DNA from 3 places in the Mesorhizobium sp. P160187 genome. Region 1 is predicted to be linked to each of the others. Evidence: predicted binding sites of a transcription regulator. Region 1 holds the regulator's gene; each other region holds the start of a gene.

Region 1 (4,603 bases):
GTCGTTCCAGCTGCAATGGTTGGATTATGTCGATACCGCCGAGATTGCCGAGGATGGCCCGCCACGCATCATCGACAAGTCCAATTATCCCTATCCCTGGGGCGCCAATGTGATGGTGTTCGAGCACTGGCTCGGGCTTGGCCGCAAGGCGCCGCTCAAACTCATCGACCCGAACCGCGCATCGCGCCGCGAATACTGGATGATCAATGGCAATGCGGCCCGGCGCATGGTGCAGGACCTCTATCGCTTCCACATCAACCAACTGGGCGTCGCCAACGACACCATCAGCAGTGTTTACGTGCCGAAGCTCAATGCCGGCCACGTCACGGTGACGCTTTACGAGCACGATTTCAGCGACAGCCGCTTCGCGCAAGGGGCGAAGAAGTCCTTCGGCTCGGTCGGGCTCTTCAATCTCAGGGATACCGGTTTCGATGACCGCGTCTCATCGGCCGAGGTGATCCATACCTATCCCAAGGTGATCCATCGGGACGTGCATTAGGGCCGGATTGCGCTGTTCGCCGGCTCAGGATGGGCCATCGACATGGGTGATGCGCCAGATGGTGCCGTTGCCATCCTCGGTGACGATAAGCGCGCCGTCCCTGGCCACCGCGACGCCGACCGGCCGGCCCCAGACGGCGTCGTCGGAGAGGACGAAGCCGGTGATGAAATCCTGGTACTCGCCGGTCGGCTTGCCGTCGCTGAATCTCAGCCGCACCACCTTGTAGCCGGTCCTCATACCACGGTTCCAGGAGCCGTGCAGGGCGACGAAGGCGTCACCCTTGTACTCTGCCGGGAAATTGCCGCCGTCATAGAAGGCGATGTTGAGCGGCGCCGAATGCGCCTGCATCAGCACGTCGGGCACGGTGACCGAGCCGGCGAGGTCTGGGCGCGCGCCCTCGTGACGCGGGTCCTCGTTGGCGCCGAAATAATACCAGGGCCAGCCATAGAAGGCGCCGTCCTTGACTGAGGTGGCATATTCGAACGGCACATCGTCGCCGAGACCGTCGCGCTCGTTGACGACACACCACAGCGCGCCGGTGGCCGGCTGCACGGTCATGCCCGAGCAATTGCGCAGGCCGGTAGCGAGGATGCGGCCATTCTTGCCGTCGGGGCCGAAGGCCAGCACGTCGGCACGGCCATCCTCGGAACCCCAGGTGGCGCCGAGTGGCTGTGATTTTGCCCAGGCGTCAAGGCCGCCCTTCGGTGCCTTCTGCATGCCCTCCGCGACGTTCGATACGGAGCCGACCGAGAGATACAGCGTCTTCCCGTCCGGCGAGAAGGCGATATCGCGGGTCCAGTGGCCGCCGGTAGGGATGTCGGAGACAATCGTCTCCGGTTCGCCGGAGGCTTTAAGGTCGCCGTCGCGATAGGCGTAGCGGACCACGCTGTCGTTGTTCGCGACATAGACCCATTGCGGCTTGTCGCCAGGCGGGTAGAAGGCGATGCCATAGGGCTGGTTGAGATTGTCGGCAAAAATGCCCTCTTCGGCCGGCTTCGCGCTACCCTTGGCCAGCCGATAGACGCGGATCTGGTTGGCGTCACTGTCGGCGACGAACAGGTCGCCGTTCGGCGCCACGCGCACGACCCGCGGATTGGAAATGCCGGAAGCAACCAGTTCGGCCGAAAACCCAGGCAGCAGGACGGGCTTCGCGCCCTCGGGTCGATCGCCAAGGCCGGCGCTGTTGGAGGCGGATCCGGTGATGTTGGGCTTTTGCAGATCATCCGGCTTGATCAGCCGGCGCACACCTGGCTTGTCGGCCGTCCAGTCGCCGAAAGCGTCTTTGCCGGTCAGCAGCGGTTGATCGGCCTCCTGGGCGAAGGCGCTGGTGGCCAGAAGCAGGGCAAGCCCTGCCAAGCCGGCAATCCGGATCATGCTGTTCTCCTCGAACTCGCGCCGGTCGGCGCGTCATGCACAAGGGAGATATTGTGCGGCCGCCGCAAAAGAGAAGCGTGCGCGCGCGCAGATTCGACGAGAGAACCGCTCAACTTTCCTCTTCGACGTCGAGATCGTCGTCGAGACGCTTTTCCAATGCGACGAGATCTTCCGGCAGCGGCAAGCCCATGGCGCGCATTTCGCGCAGTTTTTCGCGCAGCTGCTCCTGGATTTCGTGCTCGTCCTCCGGCTGGTTGACCATTTCTTCGAGCAGCATGCTGATCTGGGCCTTGAACGATTCAAGCGCCATTCTGCGCCCTCCTTTACGGTGATCCCGGCTTCGGAATTATCTTAACATCCGGGTAATCAATTGGGCCGTGTAGTCGACCATCGGCACGATGCGGGCATAATTCAGCCTGGTCGGGCCGATGACACCGAGCGCGCCGACGACGCGGGCGTCCTTGTCGCGGTAGGGCGCCACGACCAGCGACGAGCCGGACAGCGAAAACAGCTTGTTTTCAGAGCCGATGAAGATCCGCACGCCGGGGCCGTCCTCGGCGAGGTCGAGCAGCTGGATCAGCCCGTCCTGCGTCTCCAGATCCTCGAACAGGTGGCGCAGCAATTCGATATCGGCCTGGGCGGTGACGTTTTCGAGCAAATTGGCGCGGCCGCGCACGATAAGGCGCGCCGGCAGGCCGCTATCGGCGCCGGCCCACACCGCCAGGCCTTTCTCGACCAGGTCCTGCGACAGCGTGTCCAGCGCTGCCCGGGTCTCGTCCTTGATGCGGGCGATCTCGATGCGCGCCTCGGCGAGCGTGCGGCCCCTGATATGGGCGTTGAGGAAGTTGGAGGCCTCGTGCAGCTGCGAGACGGTGATGCCGGCCGGCAGGTCGACGACGCGGTTCTCGACATCGCCATTCTGCGACACCATCACCGCCAGCGCCTTGGTCGGCTCGAGCTGGATGAACTCGATGTGCTTCAGCGCCACCTCGTTCTTGGTGGCGAGCACCAGGCCGGCGCCGCGCGACATGCCCGACAGCATCTGGCTGGCCTCGGTCAGCATGTGTTCCAGCGTCGCGCCCGAGCCGGAGGCGCGCACCTGCGCCTCGATGACCCGGCGTTCCTCGTCGGAGAGATCGCCAAGCTCCATGAAGGCATCGACGAAGAAGCGCAGGCCGGTCTGGGTCGGCAGGCGCCCGGCCGAGATGTGCGGGGCATAGATCAGGCCGAGATGTTCGAGGTCGCTCATCACATTGCGGATGGTGGCCGGCGACAGCGACGACGGCAGGATGCGCGACAGGCTGCGCGATCCCACAGGCTCACCGTCCTTCAAATAGGATTCGACGATGCGCCTAAAAATGTCGCGCGAACGCATGTCGAGCGATTGCAGCGCGGGCGCCAGCAGACTGGGTTCGGTGACTGCCTTGGTCATTCGAGCCAAAAACCTCCGGCTCAAGGATATAGACTTCCATCGCCCCCGCGCAACCCGGCGTCTGTGCCAGATCGCCCGGCCTTTTCCTTTGCGCCATGGGCTGCATGCGTCTACAAGCCGCCGACGCAACCCTAAAAAGAACAGAAAGAGGCCTCGATGCGCCCTTCCAAACGCCAAGCCGACGAAATGCGCGCCATCTCCTTCGAGCGCGGCGTGTCCAAACACGCCGAAGGCTCGTGCCTGGTGAAATTCGGCGACACGCATGTGTTGTGCACGGCAAGCCTGGAGGAAAAGGTGCCAGGCTGGATGCGCAATTCCGGCAAGGGCTGGGTGACGGGGGAATACGGCATGCTGCCGCGTTCGACCGGCGAGCGCATGCGCCGTGAAGCCTCGGCCGGCAAGCAAGGCGGCCGCACGCTGGAAATCCAGCGGCTGATCGGCCGCTCCTTGCGCGCCGTTGTCGACCTGCAGGCGCTGGGCGAACAGCAGATCACCGTCGACTGCGACGTCATCCAGGCCGATGGCGGCACCCGCACGGCCTCGATCACCGGCGGCTGGGTGGCGCTCTACGATTGCCTGCGCTGGATGGAAGCGCGGCAGATGGCCAGTGTTGCCAAGGTGCTGAAGGACCATGTCGCGGCAATTTCCTGCGGCATCCATGACGGCCAGCCGGTCATCGACCTCGACTATATCGAGGATTCATCTGCCGGCACCGACGCCAATTTCGTCATGACCGGCAAGGGCGGCATCGTCGAGATCCAGGGCACCGCCGAGGGCGAGCCTTTCTCGGAAGGGCAGTTCGCGGAGCTGATGGGCCTTGCCAAGAAGGGCATTCAGCGGCTGGTGAGCTTGCAGCAGATGGCTGTGGCCTGACTTTACTGCGATGACGTGGGCGATCCTTCACACCCCCCTCTGGCCTGCCGGCCATCTCCCCCGCAAGGGGGGAGATCAGAGGTCGCTACCGTTTTCGCCAACCATCAACGTTGAGACGCCGCCAGCGGAACTGCCAATCTCCCCCCTTGCGGGGGAGATGCCCGGCAGGGCAGAGGGGGGCGCCTCGTGACGCCCTCCGCTATTCTTGAGTCAGCGCTTTACGTCACGGATCTCGCCGCTGCCGAAGCCTTCTACTCCAATGTCCTCGGCCTCCCTCTCCTCGGCAAGGTCGACGGCCGCCATCTCTTCTTCCGCTGCGGCCCGGGCGTACTGCTCATCTTCAACGCCGAAGCCACCAAAATCCCGCCGGCGCCGGATGCGCGGCTGAAAGTGCCGCCGCATGGCACGGTCGGGCAGGGCCATCT
Region 2 (4,603 bases), on a different contig from region 1:
GCCTACCGCTTGCGGAGCCCGCTGTCGCCGCATCGTTCGGCCGAGATCGACGGCGTGGCGATCAAGGCTGCCGATCTTGCTTTTCCCGTCCTACCGACGCCGCTCGTCATCGAAGGCTCCGGCGGCCTGATGGTGCCGCTCAACCGGCGCACAAGGTTCATCGACATCTTCGCTGAATGGCGGCTGCCAGTTATTCTGTGCGCCCGCACCACGCTCGGCACCATCAACCACACCTTGCTCTCGGTCGAGGCGCTCCGCGCCCGCTCCATCCCGTTGGCGGGCATCGCTTTCATCGGCGATGAGATGGCCGATACGCAACGGACCATCGTGGAATTCAGCGGTGCGCCGCAGCTCGGCAGGCTGCCGCACCTGGATGTGCTGACGGGCAAAACACTGAGGGACGCAATGGTTGCCGGCTTCGCCTTCGCCTCGATTGCTGGAGGTGACTGATGTCGCAGTCTCATGTGTGGCATCCCTTCACCCAGCACGCGCTCGAGCCTGCGATCCCAGAAATCGTCCTGACTGAGGGCGCCTATCTCCACAGGGCCGACGGCGCCCGCATCCTGGACGCCATCTCCTCCTGGTGGGTCGTCACACATGGCCACCGCCATCCCCGCATCATGAAGGCAATCGAGACAACCGCGTCGAGCCTCGACCAGATTATCTTTGCGGGCTTCACGCACGAGCCGGCAGAGCGCTTGGCCAAGGCGCTTGTCGGCCTCGCTCCCGCTGGACTCGACTGGGTGTTCTATTCCGACAGTGGCTCGACCTCAGTCGAAGTCGCGCTGAAGATGGCGCTCGGTTATTTCCGCAACATCGGCGCGCCGCGCTCGCGCATCGTCGTCATGGAGCACAGCTATCATGGTGACACGATCGGAACGATGAGCGTCGGTGCGCGTGGCGTGTTCAACGCCGCCTACGAACCCTTGCTGTTCGAGGTCGACATCATCCCCTTTCCGGCCGCGGGGCACGAGCAGGAGACGCTGGATCGTTTCGAGGCTGTGACCCGCGATCGACGAGCCGCAGCCTTGATCGTCGAGCCGCTGGTGCTGGGCGCCGGCGGCATGCTGATGTATCCAGCATCGGTTCTGGCCGAATTGAAGAAGATCACTGAGGCCTCCGGCACGCTGCTGATCGCCGACGAGGTGATGACTGGCTGGGGACGCACCGGAACCATGTTCGCCTGCGAGCGGGCATCGATTTCTCCAGATATCCTGTGCACCTCCAAAGGGTTGACCGGCGGCACCATCCCGCTGGCCGTAACGCTTGTCACCGATGCCATCTTCCGGGCGCACTATTCCGAGGACCGGAAGAAGACGTTTTTCCATTCGAGCTCCTACACCGCCAATCCGATTGCCTGTGCGGCAGCACTCGCCAATGTCGAGATCTGGCGCGACGAGCCAGTGGCCGAGCGGATCACGGCCTTGAGCGTGATGCAGGCCGTCGGGCTGCAACGCTTTCGGGACAATCCATATTTTGCGGGCTGTCGAGCCACGGGAACGATCGCGGCGCTCGACCTGCGAACCGGTTCCGCAGGTTATCTCGCCGAGATTGGTCCGAAGCTGCGCGCTTTCTTCCTCGAGCGCGGCCTGCTTGTGCGCCCGCTCGGCAATGTCCTCTACCTTCTGCCACCCTATTGCATCGCAGACGACGAGCTCGAACGAGTCTATGACGCCATCGAGGAGGCCGGGGAACGCTTCGGGTCCAGGCCATGAGCAAGTCGTCGCGCATTCTCGGACTTGGCCATCACGTGCCTGGGCGCAAGGTGGCCAATGCCGAGATCGAGAGCAATCTCGGCCTCGAGCCGGGCTGGATCGAAAGGCGTACCGGAATCCGTTCGCGCTTCTGGGCAACGGACGAAGACACGCTGTCGGGTCTTGCCACCCGGGCTGGCGACATGGCGCTGGTGAACGCCGGTATTGCGCGCCACGACATCGGTCTGCTGTTGCTTGCCACCTCGACGCCCGACCATCTTCTGCCGCCCAGCGCGCCGCTGGTCGCACATAAGCTTGGCCTTGGCCGCGCAGGCGCGGTCGATCTGACCGGCGCCTGCGCTGGCTTCATCTATGCGCTCATGTTTGCGGACGGGTTCACCCGCCTGCATGGCAAACCAGCGCTGGTCATCGCCGCCAACATTCTCAGCCGCCGCATCAATCCAGCCGAGCGCGCGAGCTCAGTCTTGTTCGCCGATGCCGCCGGCGCCCTGGTGATCGGTCAGTGCGATGATGCTGATCGGGGCATTCTCGGTGCCTCGGTGGCTTCGGACGGCTCGCGCTACGGGCTGATCCAGATTCCCGCAGGAGGAAGCAACACGCCGTTCCATGGCGACCTCGACCTCGGGCAGACCCGGATGACGATGACCGACGGGCCCGAAATATTCGCAAAGGCCGTCGAGATGATGACCGATTGCTCGACAACCGCGCTAGCCGCTGCGGGAGTGCGGCCACACAATGTCGGCCGGTTTGTGCCGCATCAGGCCAATACTCGGATTTTCGGCGCGGTCGGAAGAAACCTCGGCATTGCTGACCAAGCAATTGTCAAGACGATTGCCGAATACGGCAACTCTTCGGCCGCGACGGTCCCGCTGTCGCTCTCGCTCGCCAACCAGATGAAGCCATTCCAGCCAGGAGAGAAAATCCTTCTGGCGGCGGCCGGTGCGGGTCTCAGCGGCGGCGCTCTCGTGGTTGGAATCTAGTCGGCCGGCTCACGCGCGCAGGACTGGTCATGAATGGCAATAGGTGCAACAGAACCAATGCCAAAATGGCCTTCTGAAGCTCGACATGACCAAGCTGACGCAGCACGACCCGTGCGAGCCTCTGGATGAATTCAAATGCAACACCCGTTGCACCAACCGTACCATCTGAATAAAGCTCAATTACAAAGGGTGAGCCGCCTCATATATGTCGGATACCCGACATTGTTCACATAAAAGGCTCGATGCTTACACGCTCTTTTCTGGCTGCTCTTTGCTGTCTTCTCTTTTCTCTTTGCTCTTTGCTCTTCCGTCTTGACTAGCAGGAGCCTGCGGCTTATCTCATTGCCGCGTTAGCACTCGCTTCGGCTGAGTGCTAGGCATGCTCCGGCAACGGAGCACCGTTCAACATCCGCACCAAGGAAATCCAAAAATGGCAAAGTCGAATTTCCGGCCGCTGCATGACCGCGTGGTCGTACGCCGGGTCGAATCCGAATCCAAGACCGCCGGCGGGATCATCATCCCGGATACGGCGAAGGAAAAGCCGCAGGAAGGGGAGATCATCGCCGTCGGTTCAGGTGCTCGCGACGAAGCCGGCAAGCTGGTCCCGCTGGACGTCAAGGCCGGCGACCGCATCCTGTTCGGCAAGTGGTCGGGCACCGAAGTCAAGCTCAATGGCGAAGACCTTCTGATCATGAAGGAATCCGACATTATGGGCATCATCGGCTGATTATCGGCCTCACCGTCAACTGAATTTCGGGCTTGATCGCAAGCCCCTGCCAGGAGCTAAAAATGGCTGCTAAAGACGTAAAATTCTCCCGCGATGCCCGCGAGCGCATGCTTCACGGCATCAACATCCTCGCCGACGCGGTGAAGGTCACGCTCGGTCCCAAGGGCCGCAACGTCGTCATCGACAAGTCGTTCGGCGCACCGCGCATCACCAAGGACGGCGTCACCGTCGCCAAGGAAATCGAACTTTCCGACAAGTTCGAAAACATGGGCGCGCAGATGATCCGCGAAGTTGCTTCGAAGACCAACGACATCGCCGGTGATGGCACCACGACCGCGACCGTCCTGGCGCAGTCGATCGTCCAGGAAGGTAACAAGGCGGTTGCCGCCGGCATGAACCCGATGGACCTGAAGCGCGGCATCGACCTGGCCGTGACCGAAGTCGTCGCGGCTCTCGGCAACGCTGCCAAGAAGATCAAGACCTCCGAGGAAGTTGCCCAGGTCGGCACGATCGCCGGCAATGGCGACGAGTCGGTCGGCAAGATGATCGCCGAAGCGATGCAGAAGGTCGGCAACGAAGGCGTCATCACGGTTGAAGAAGCCAAGACCGCCGAGACCGAGCTGGAAGTCGTCGAAGGCATGCAGTTCGACCGCGGCTATCTCTCGCCCTACTTCGTCACCAACGCCGACAAGATGGTTGCCGAGCTCGAGGACGTCTACATCCTCCTGCACGAGAAGAAGCTGTCCAACCTCCAGGCCATGCTGCCGGTTCTCGAAGCCGTCGTGCAGACCTCCAAGCCGCTGCTCATCATCTCGGAAGACGTCGAAGGCGAGGCTCTGGCCACGCTGGTCGTCAACAAGCTGCGTGGTGGCCTGAAGATCGCCGCCGTCAAGGCGCCGGGCTTCGGTGATCGCCGCAAGGCCATGCTGGAAGACATCGCCATCCTCACCGGTGGCCAGGTCATCTCGGAAGACCTCGGCATCAAGCTCGAGAATGTCGGCCTCAACATGCTCGGCCGCGCCAAGAAGGTGTCGATCTCCAAGGAGAACACCACCATCGTCGACGGCGCCGGCAAGAAGGACGAGATCCAGGGCCGCGTTGCCCAGATCAAGCAGCAGATCGAAGAGACCACGTCGGACTACGACAAGGAGAAGCTGCAGGAACGTCTGGCGAAGCTCGCC
Region 3 (4,603 bases), on a different contig from region 1:
TTTGGCATGCGGGGAGTTTCAAGAAGGGTGTTATGAGGAGCCCTGTTTTCTCCGGCAATTCGAGGTCATTTCATGCGAACGCCACCGCTGCTGCCGGCTTTTGGAAAGCTTGGCGTCAAGCCCCCGGTCGCGATTGCGGCAGCACCCGCCCTGTCGAAGAGAACCGTGGCCCTGCGCATGCGCGAGATACTTTCAATGCATGGCGGCCTGGCCTTGAAGCTGTCGGTGGTGGCCTGGACAATCCTGATCCTGGCGGCGGCATTTTTCATGTCAAGGGCCTGATGCCGATATGGCAAACCGCTACGCGTTGCGCATGGACGAGCCCGAGAGCTGGACTATCTTCGACATCTTCACCGGCCAGCCTGTCGAGCTTAAGCAACAGGTAATGGTGGCCATGAATTTGCGGGATGCGGAAGCGATGGCCGACCGCCTGAACAGCCGGGACGTCAAGCGGCGGGCAAAAGCCGACCGCAAGTCCTGACGCACGCTGATCTCAGCCGCTCTGATGCAAGACGAATGCGCGCTAGCCGAAATCCGCGGCTGTGAGCACATAAATGCTCTTGCGGGTGCGGGCGTAGGCCTTGCTGGCAATGTCATGGATGGAGCTGGACGCGGTGTCGAAGGCCGCCAGATAGGTGGCTTCCGCGGTCGCCGTCCCTGATGGCGCCTTCGAGAGGGCATCGGCGGCGACAGAGAAGGAAATCTGGAACATGCCGTCATGGCCGACAAAGCGGATGCGCTTGCCGGCCTCGTCATAGAAGCGGCTTGGATTGGGGAATGTCAGGCTCATGACGTGCCCCCCTTCGGCGCGGCGGCGGCTTTCTTGACGGTAGCCCGCTTCTTCTTCGGTGTCGGGTTCAAGGCTTCCGCGACGCGGTCGGCCTCTTCCTTGGCCAGGCGCAATTCCCTGAGCCTTGCCGTCTTGATCTCCCTGGCCCTCGCTTCGGACATGTAGTCGGAGGTTGCCTTGTTGCGCTCGGCCGTCTTCTTCTGCTTGTCCATGAAGCGGGCTTCAGCTTTTTCCATGATGCTCTGATTGCCTTCGGCCATCGCATAAATCTCCTCGTGCCTGAAATTGTGAAATCGAACTTACGATATAAATAGTCGCTCTGGCCTCGAAATTCAATTTTTCGAAATATCTAGGCGCCTCGCGACGTTTCGAACCCGGCAGACATCATAATACTTTTTAATATTTAATTTTGGCCACGAATAATTTTTGGCACTCCTATCTATCGAGTGCCAACACGCCTATAAGAACGGCGCGGTCGCCTATGCCGGCCCCAGAAAGAAGTTCTCATGAAGTTTCGGCCACTCCACGACCGCGTCGTCATCCGGCGCGCCGAAGGCGATGTCAAATCCAAGGGCGGCATCATCATTCCCGACAATGCCAAGGAAAAGCCGCAGGAAGGCGAAGTCATCGCCGTTGGGCCGGGCGCACGCGACGAAAACGGCGCGCTTGTTCCGCTCGACGTCAAGGCCGGCGACTTCATCCTGTTCGGCAAATGGTCGGGCACCGAGGTCAAGATCGACGGCGAGGACCTGCTGATCATGAAGGAAGCCGACATTATGGGCGTCATCGACAAGAGCGAGACGGCCGCTATCGGCAAGAGCGGGACGGTCGTCACCGAGAAGAGCGTCAAAGCCAAGAAGGCTGCCTGACCGGCCTGGCTTTGCCAGGCTCCGGCGAGCCGCTTGCTTCACCACACCAACGGGATTGAAAAAAATGTCTGCCAAGGAAATCAAATTCGCCACCGACGCGCGCGACCGCATGCTGCGCGGCGTCGAGATCCTCACCAATGCGGTGAAGGTCACGCTCGGCCCCAAGGGCCGCAACGTCATCATCGACAAGGCCTATGGCGCGCCGCGCATCACCAAGGACGGTGTGACGGTGGCCAAGGAAATCGAGCTTGCTGACAAGTTCGAGAACATGGGCGCGCAGATGGTGCGCGAAGTGGCTTCGAAGACCAACGACCTCGCCGGTGACGGCACCACCACCGCCACGGTGCTGGCCGCATCGATCCTGCGCGAAGGCGCCAAGCTGGTTGCCGCGGGCATGAACCCGATGGACCTCAAGCGTGGCATCGACCAGGCTGTCGCCGCCGTGGTCAAGGACATCAAGGCGAAGGCCAAGAAGGTCAAGTCGTCGGCCGAGATCGCGCAGGTCGGCACCATCGCCGCCAATGGCGATGCCAGCGTCGGCGCCATGATCGCCAAGGCGATGGACAAGGTCGGCAATGACGGCGTCATCACCGTCGAGGAGGCCAAGACCGCCGACACCGAACTCGACGTCGTCGAAGGCATGCAGTTCGACCGCGGCTATCTCTCACCCTATTTCGTCACTAATGCCGACAAGATGCGCGTCGAACTGGAAGAGCCTTACGTGCTCATCCACGAGAAGAAGCTCGGCAATCTGCAGGCGATGCTGCCGATCCTCGAAGCAGTGGTGCAGAGCGGCAGGCCGTTGCTGATCATCTCGGAAGACGTCGAAGGCGAAGCACTGGCGACGCTGGTCGTCAACAAGCTGCGCGGCGGCCTCAAGGTCGCGGCCGTCAAGGCGCCGGGCTTCGGCGATCGCCGCAAGGCGATGCTGGAAGACATCGCCGTGCTGACATCGGGCCAGATGATTTCCGAGGATCTCGGCATCAAGCTCGAAAACGTCACCATCGAGATGCTTGGCCGCGCCAAGCGCGTACTGATCGAGAAGGACACCACCACGATCATCGACGGCGCCGGCACCAAGGCGACCATCCAGGCGCGCATCGCGCAGATCAAGGGCCAGATCGAGGAGACCACGTCCGATTACGATAAGGAGAAGCTGCAGGAGCGGCTGGCCAAGCTCGCCGGCGGCGTCGCCGTGATCCGCGTCGGCGGCGTCACCGAGTTCTGAAGTGAAGGAAAAGAAGGACCGCATCGACGACGCGCTGAATGCGACGCGCGCGGCGGTGGAAGAAGGCATCGTGCCCGGCGGTGGCGTGGCGCTTCTGCGCGCCAGATCGGCGCTGGCCGGGCTGACTGGCGCCAATGACGATGTGACGGCAGGCATTTCGATCGTGCTCAGGGCACTCGAAGCGCCGATCCGCCAGATCGCCGAGAATTCCGGTGTCGAAGGCTCGATCGTCGTCGGCAGGCTGTCCGACAGCAAGGACCACAATCAGGGCTTTGATGCCCAGAACGAGGTCTATGTCGACATGATCAAGGCGGGCATCGTCGATCCGGCGAAAGTGGTGCGCACCGCACTGCAGGATGCCGGCTCGATTGCAGCGCTTCTGATCACCGCCGAAGCGATGATCACCGACGTTCCGGCCAAGGATGCGGCGCCTGCGGGCGGCGGTGGCGGCATGGGCGGCTACTGACCATCGCCCGAAAATTGCCCGCCTGGGAATCTGGGCGGGCATAAATCAGAACAGGCTGCCGGGGACATTTCCCCGGCGAGCCAGGAATTTCCGTCAGTCAGTCAAGACCAGTCAGCAACGACAGGGAGATCGACAGATGATCACATTTGCCCCGAAGCCAAACGCTGTATCCGCGACCAAGCCGGCGGAGGAGAGCCGCTTCGATCGCATCCGCCGGATCGCCGCCGACAAGCACACGCAGGCCGATGCCGGGCCGATTGGCCGCGAGCCGTCGAAGACCGGCGACAAGCGGCCGATGTGACGGCTGCCAACCTCACGACATCGGCAACGCTCCGCCCTCTTCGGTGCGGCGGGCAATGAACTCGTCGAGCACATCGGATGTGGCAACGGCCGACGCCGGCGGCTGGAAGTCGGCCAGCGTCCGCTTCCAGATGCCGGTGGCGCGCTCGGTGGCCGACTTCGAACCGGACTGCGTCCAGCTGCCGAAATTCGACCAGTCGGCGACCAGCGGCTCGTAGAAGGCGGTGCGGTAGCGCGTCATGGTGTGGCCGGCGGAGAAGAAATGCCCGCCCGGCTGGACTTCGGCGATCGCCTCGAAGCCGATCGAATCCTTGTCGCCGGGGGTCGTAGCACAGAGTTCGGCAACCGTCTGCAATGCCTCGATATCGGTGATCAGCTTCTCGTAGGAGACGCTGAGGCCACCCTCCAGCCAGCCCGCGGCATGGATGCAGACGGTGGCGCCGGCAAGCACCGAGCCCCACAGCGCGAACTGCGTCTCGTGCGCCGCCTGCACATCGGAAATGTTGGCCGCACTGCCGCCGCCGGACCGCCAAGGCAGGCCGGTGAAGCGGGCCAACTGACCGGCGCCCAGCGTCGCCTTGACGTGCTCGGGCGTGCCGAAGGCCGGTGCGCCGGACTTCATGTCCACATTGGAGGAGAAGGATCCGTAAACCACCGGTGCGCCCGGCCGCACCATCTGCGCCAGCGCGAGACCAGCCAGCGCCTCGGCATGCTGCAGCGTCAATGCGCCGGCGACGGTGATCGGCGCCATGGCGCCGGCCAGGCAGAAGGGCGTGATGATGGACACCTGGCCGGCCTTGGCGAAGTCGATGATGCCTTGCGCCATCGGGATATCGAGCTGGCGCGGCGAATTGGTGTTGATGACGGTATAGCAATGGACGCCGGCCAGGAACTCGTCCTGCGAGAGGCCGCGCGCCAACCGGATCATCTCGAACCCGTCCTCGACCTGC

The links. The regulator HrcA, encoded in region 1, represses chaperone genes, less so after heat shock. The targets are predictions, from matches to a motif close to GTTAGCACTCNCNNNNNGNGAGTGCTAAC.
Region 2: a site for HrcA is predicted at 3,045-3,073, ahead of groES (co-chaperone GroES). Genes of this name have one in related genera too.
Region 3: a site for HrcA is predicted at 1,216-1,244, ahead of AC3CCE_RS27995 (co-chaperone GroES). Genes of this name have one in related genera too.

The regions. Positions count from the first base shown of each region.
Region 1 is NZ_JBYMDX010000003.1:1,846,670-1,851,272, reverse strand. It holds gene AC3CCE_RS12390 (hypothetical protein) at 1-499, shown strand, start outside; gene AC3CCE_RS12385 (PQQ-dependent sugar dehydrogenase) at 524-1,873, opposite strand; gene AC3CCE_RS12380 (hypothetical protein) at 1,983-2,183, opposite strand; gene hrcA (heat-inducible transcriptional repressor HrcA) at 2,220-3,305, opposite strand; gene rph (ribonuclease PH) at 3,462-4,178, shown strand; gene AC3CCE_RS12365 (VOC family protein) at 4,365-4,603, shown strand, end outside.
Region 2 is NZ_JBYMDX010000002.1:274,444-279,046, reverse strand. It holds gene bioD (dethiobiotin synthase) at 1-450, shown strand, start outside; gene AC3CCE_RS02615 (adenosylmethionine--8-amino-7-oxononanoate transaminase) at 450-1,715, shown strand; gene AC3CCE_RS02610 (beta-ketoacyl-ACP synthase III) at 1,712-2,695, shown strand; gene groES (co-chaperone GroES) at 3,126-3,422, shown strand; gene groL (chaperonin GroEL) at 3,485-4,603, shown strand, end outside.
Region 3 is NZ_JBYMDX010000005.1:691,052-695,654, reverse strand. It holds gene AC3CCE_RS28015 (hypothetical protein) at 73-282, shown strand; gene AC3CCE_RS28010 (hypothetical protein) at 314-481, shown strand; gene AC3CCE_RS28005 (DUF1488 family protein) at 524-790, opposite strand; gene AC3CCE_RS28000 (hypothetical protein) at 787-1,050, opposite strand; gene AC3CCE_RS27995 (co-chaperone GroES) at 1,297-1,659, shown strand; partial or broken gene groL (chaperonin GroEL) at 1,724-3,353, shown strand; gene AC3CCE_RS27985 (hypothetical protein) at 3,490-3,654, shown strand; gene AC3CCE_RS27980 (trimethylamine methyltransferase family protein) at 3,667-4,603, opposite strand, start outside.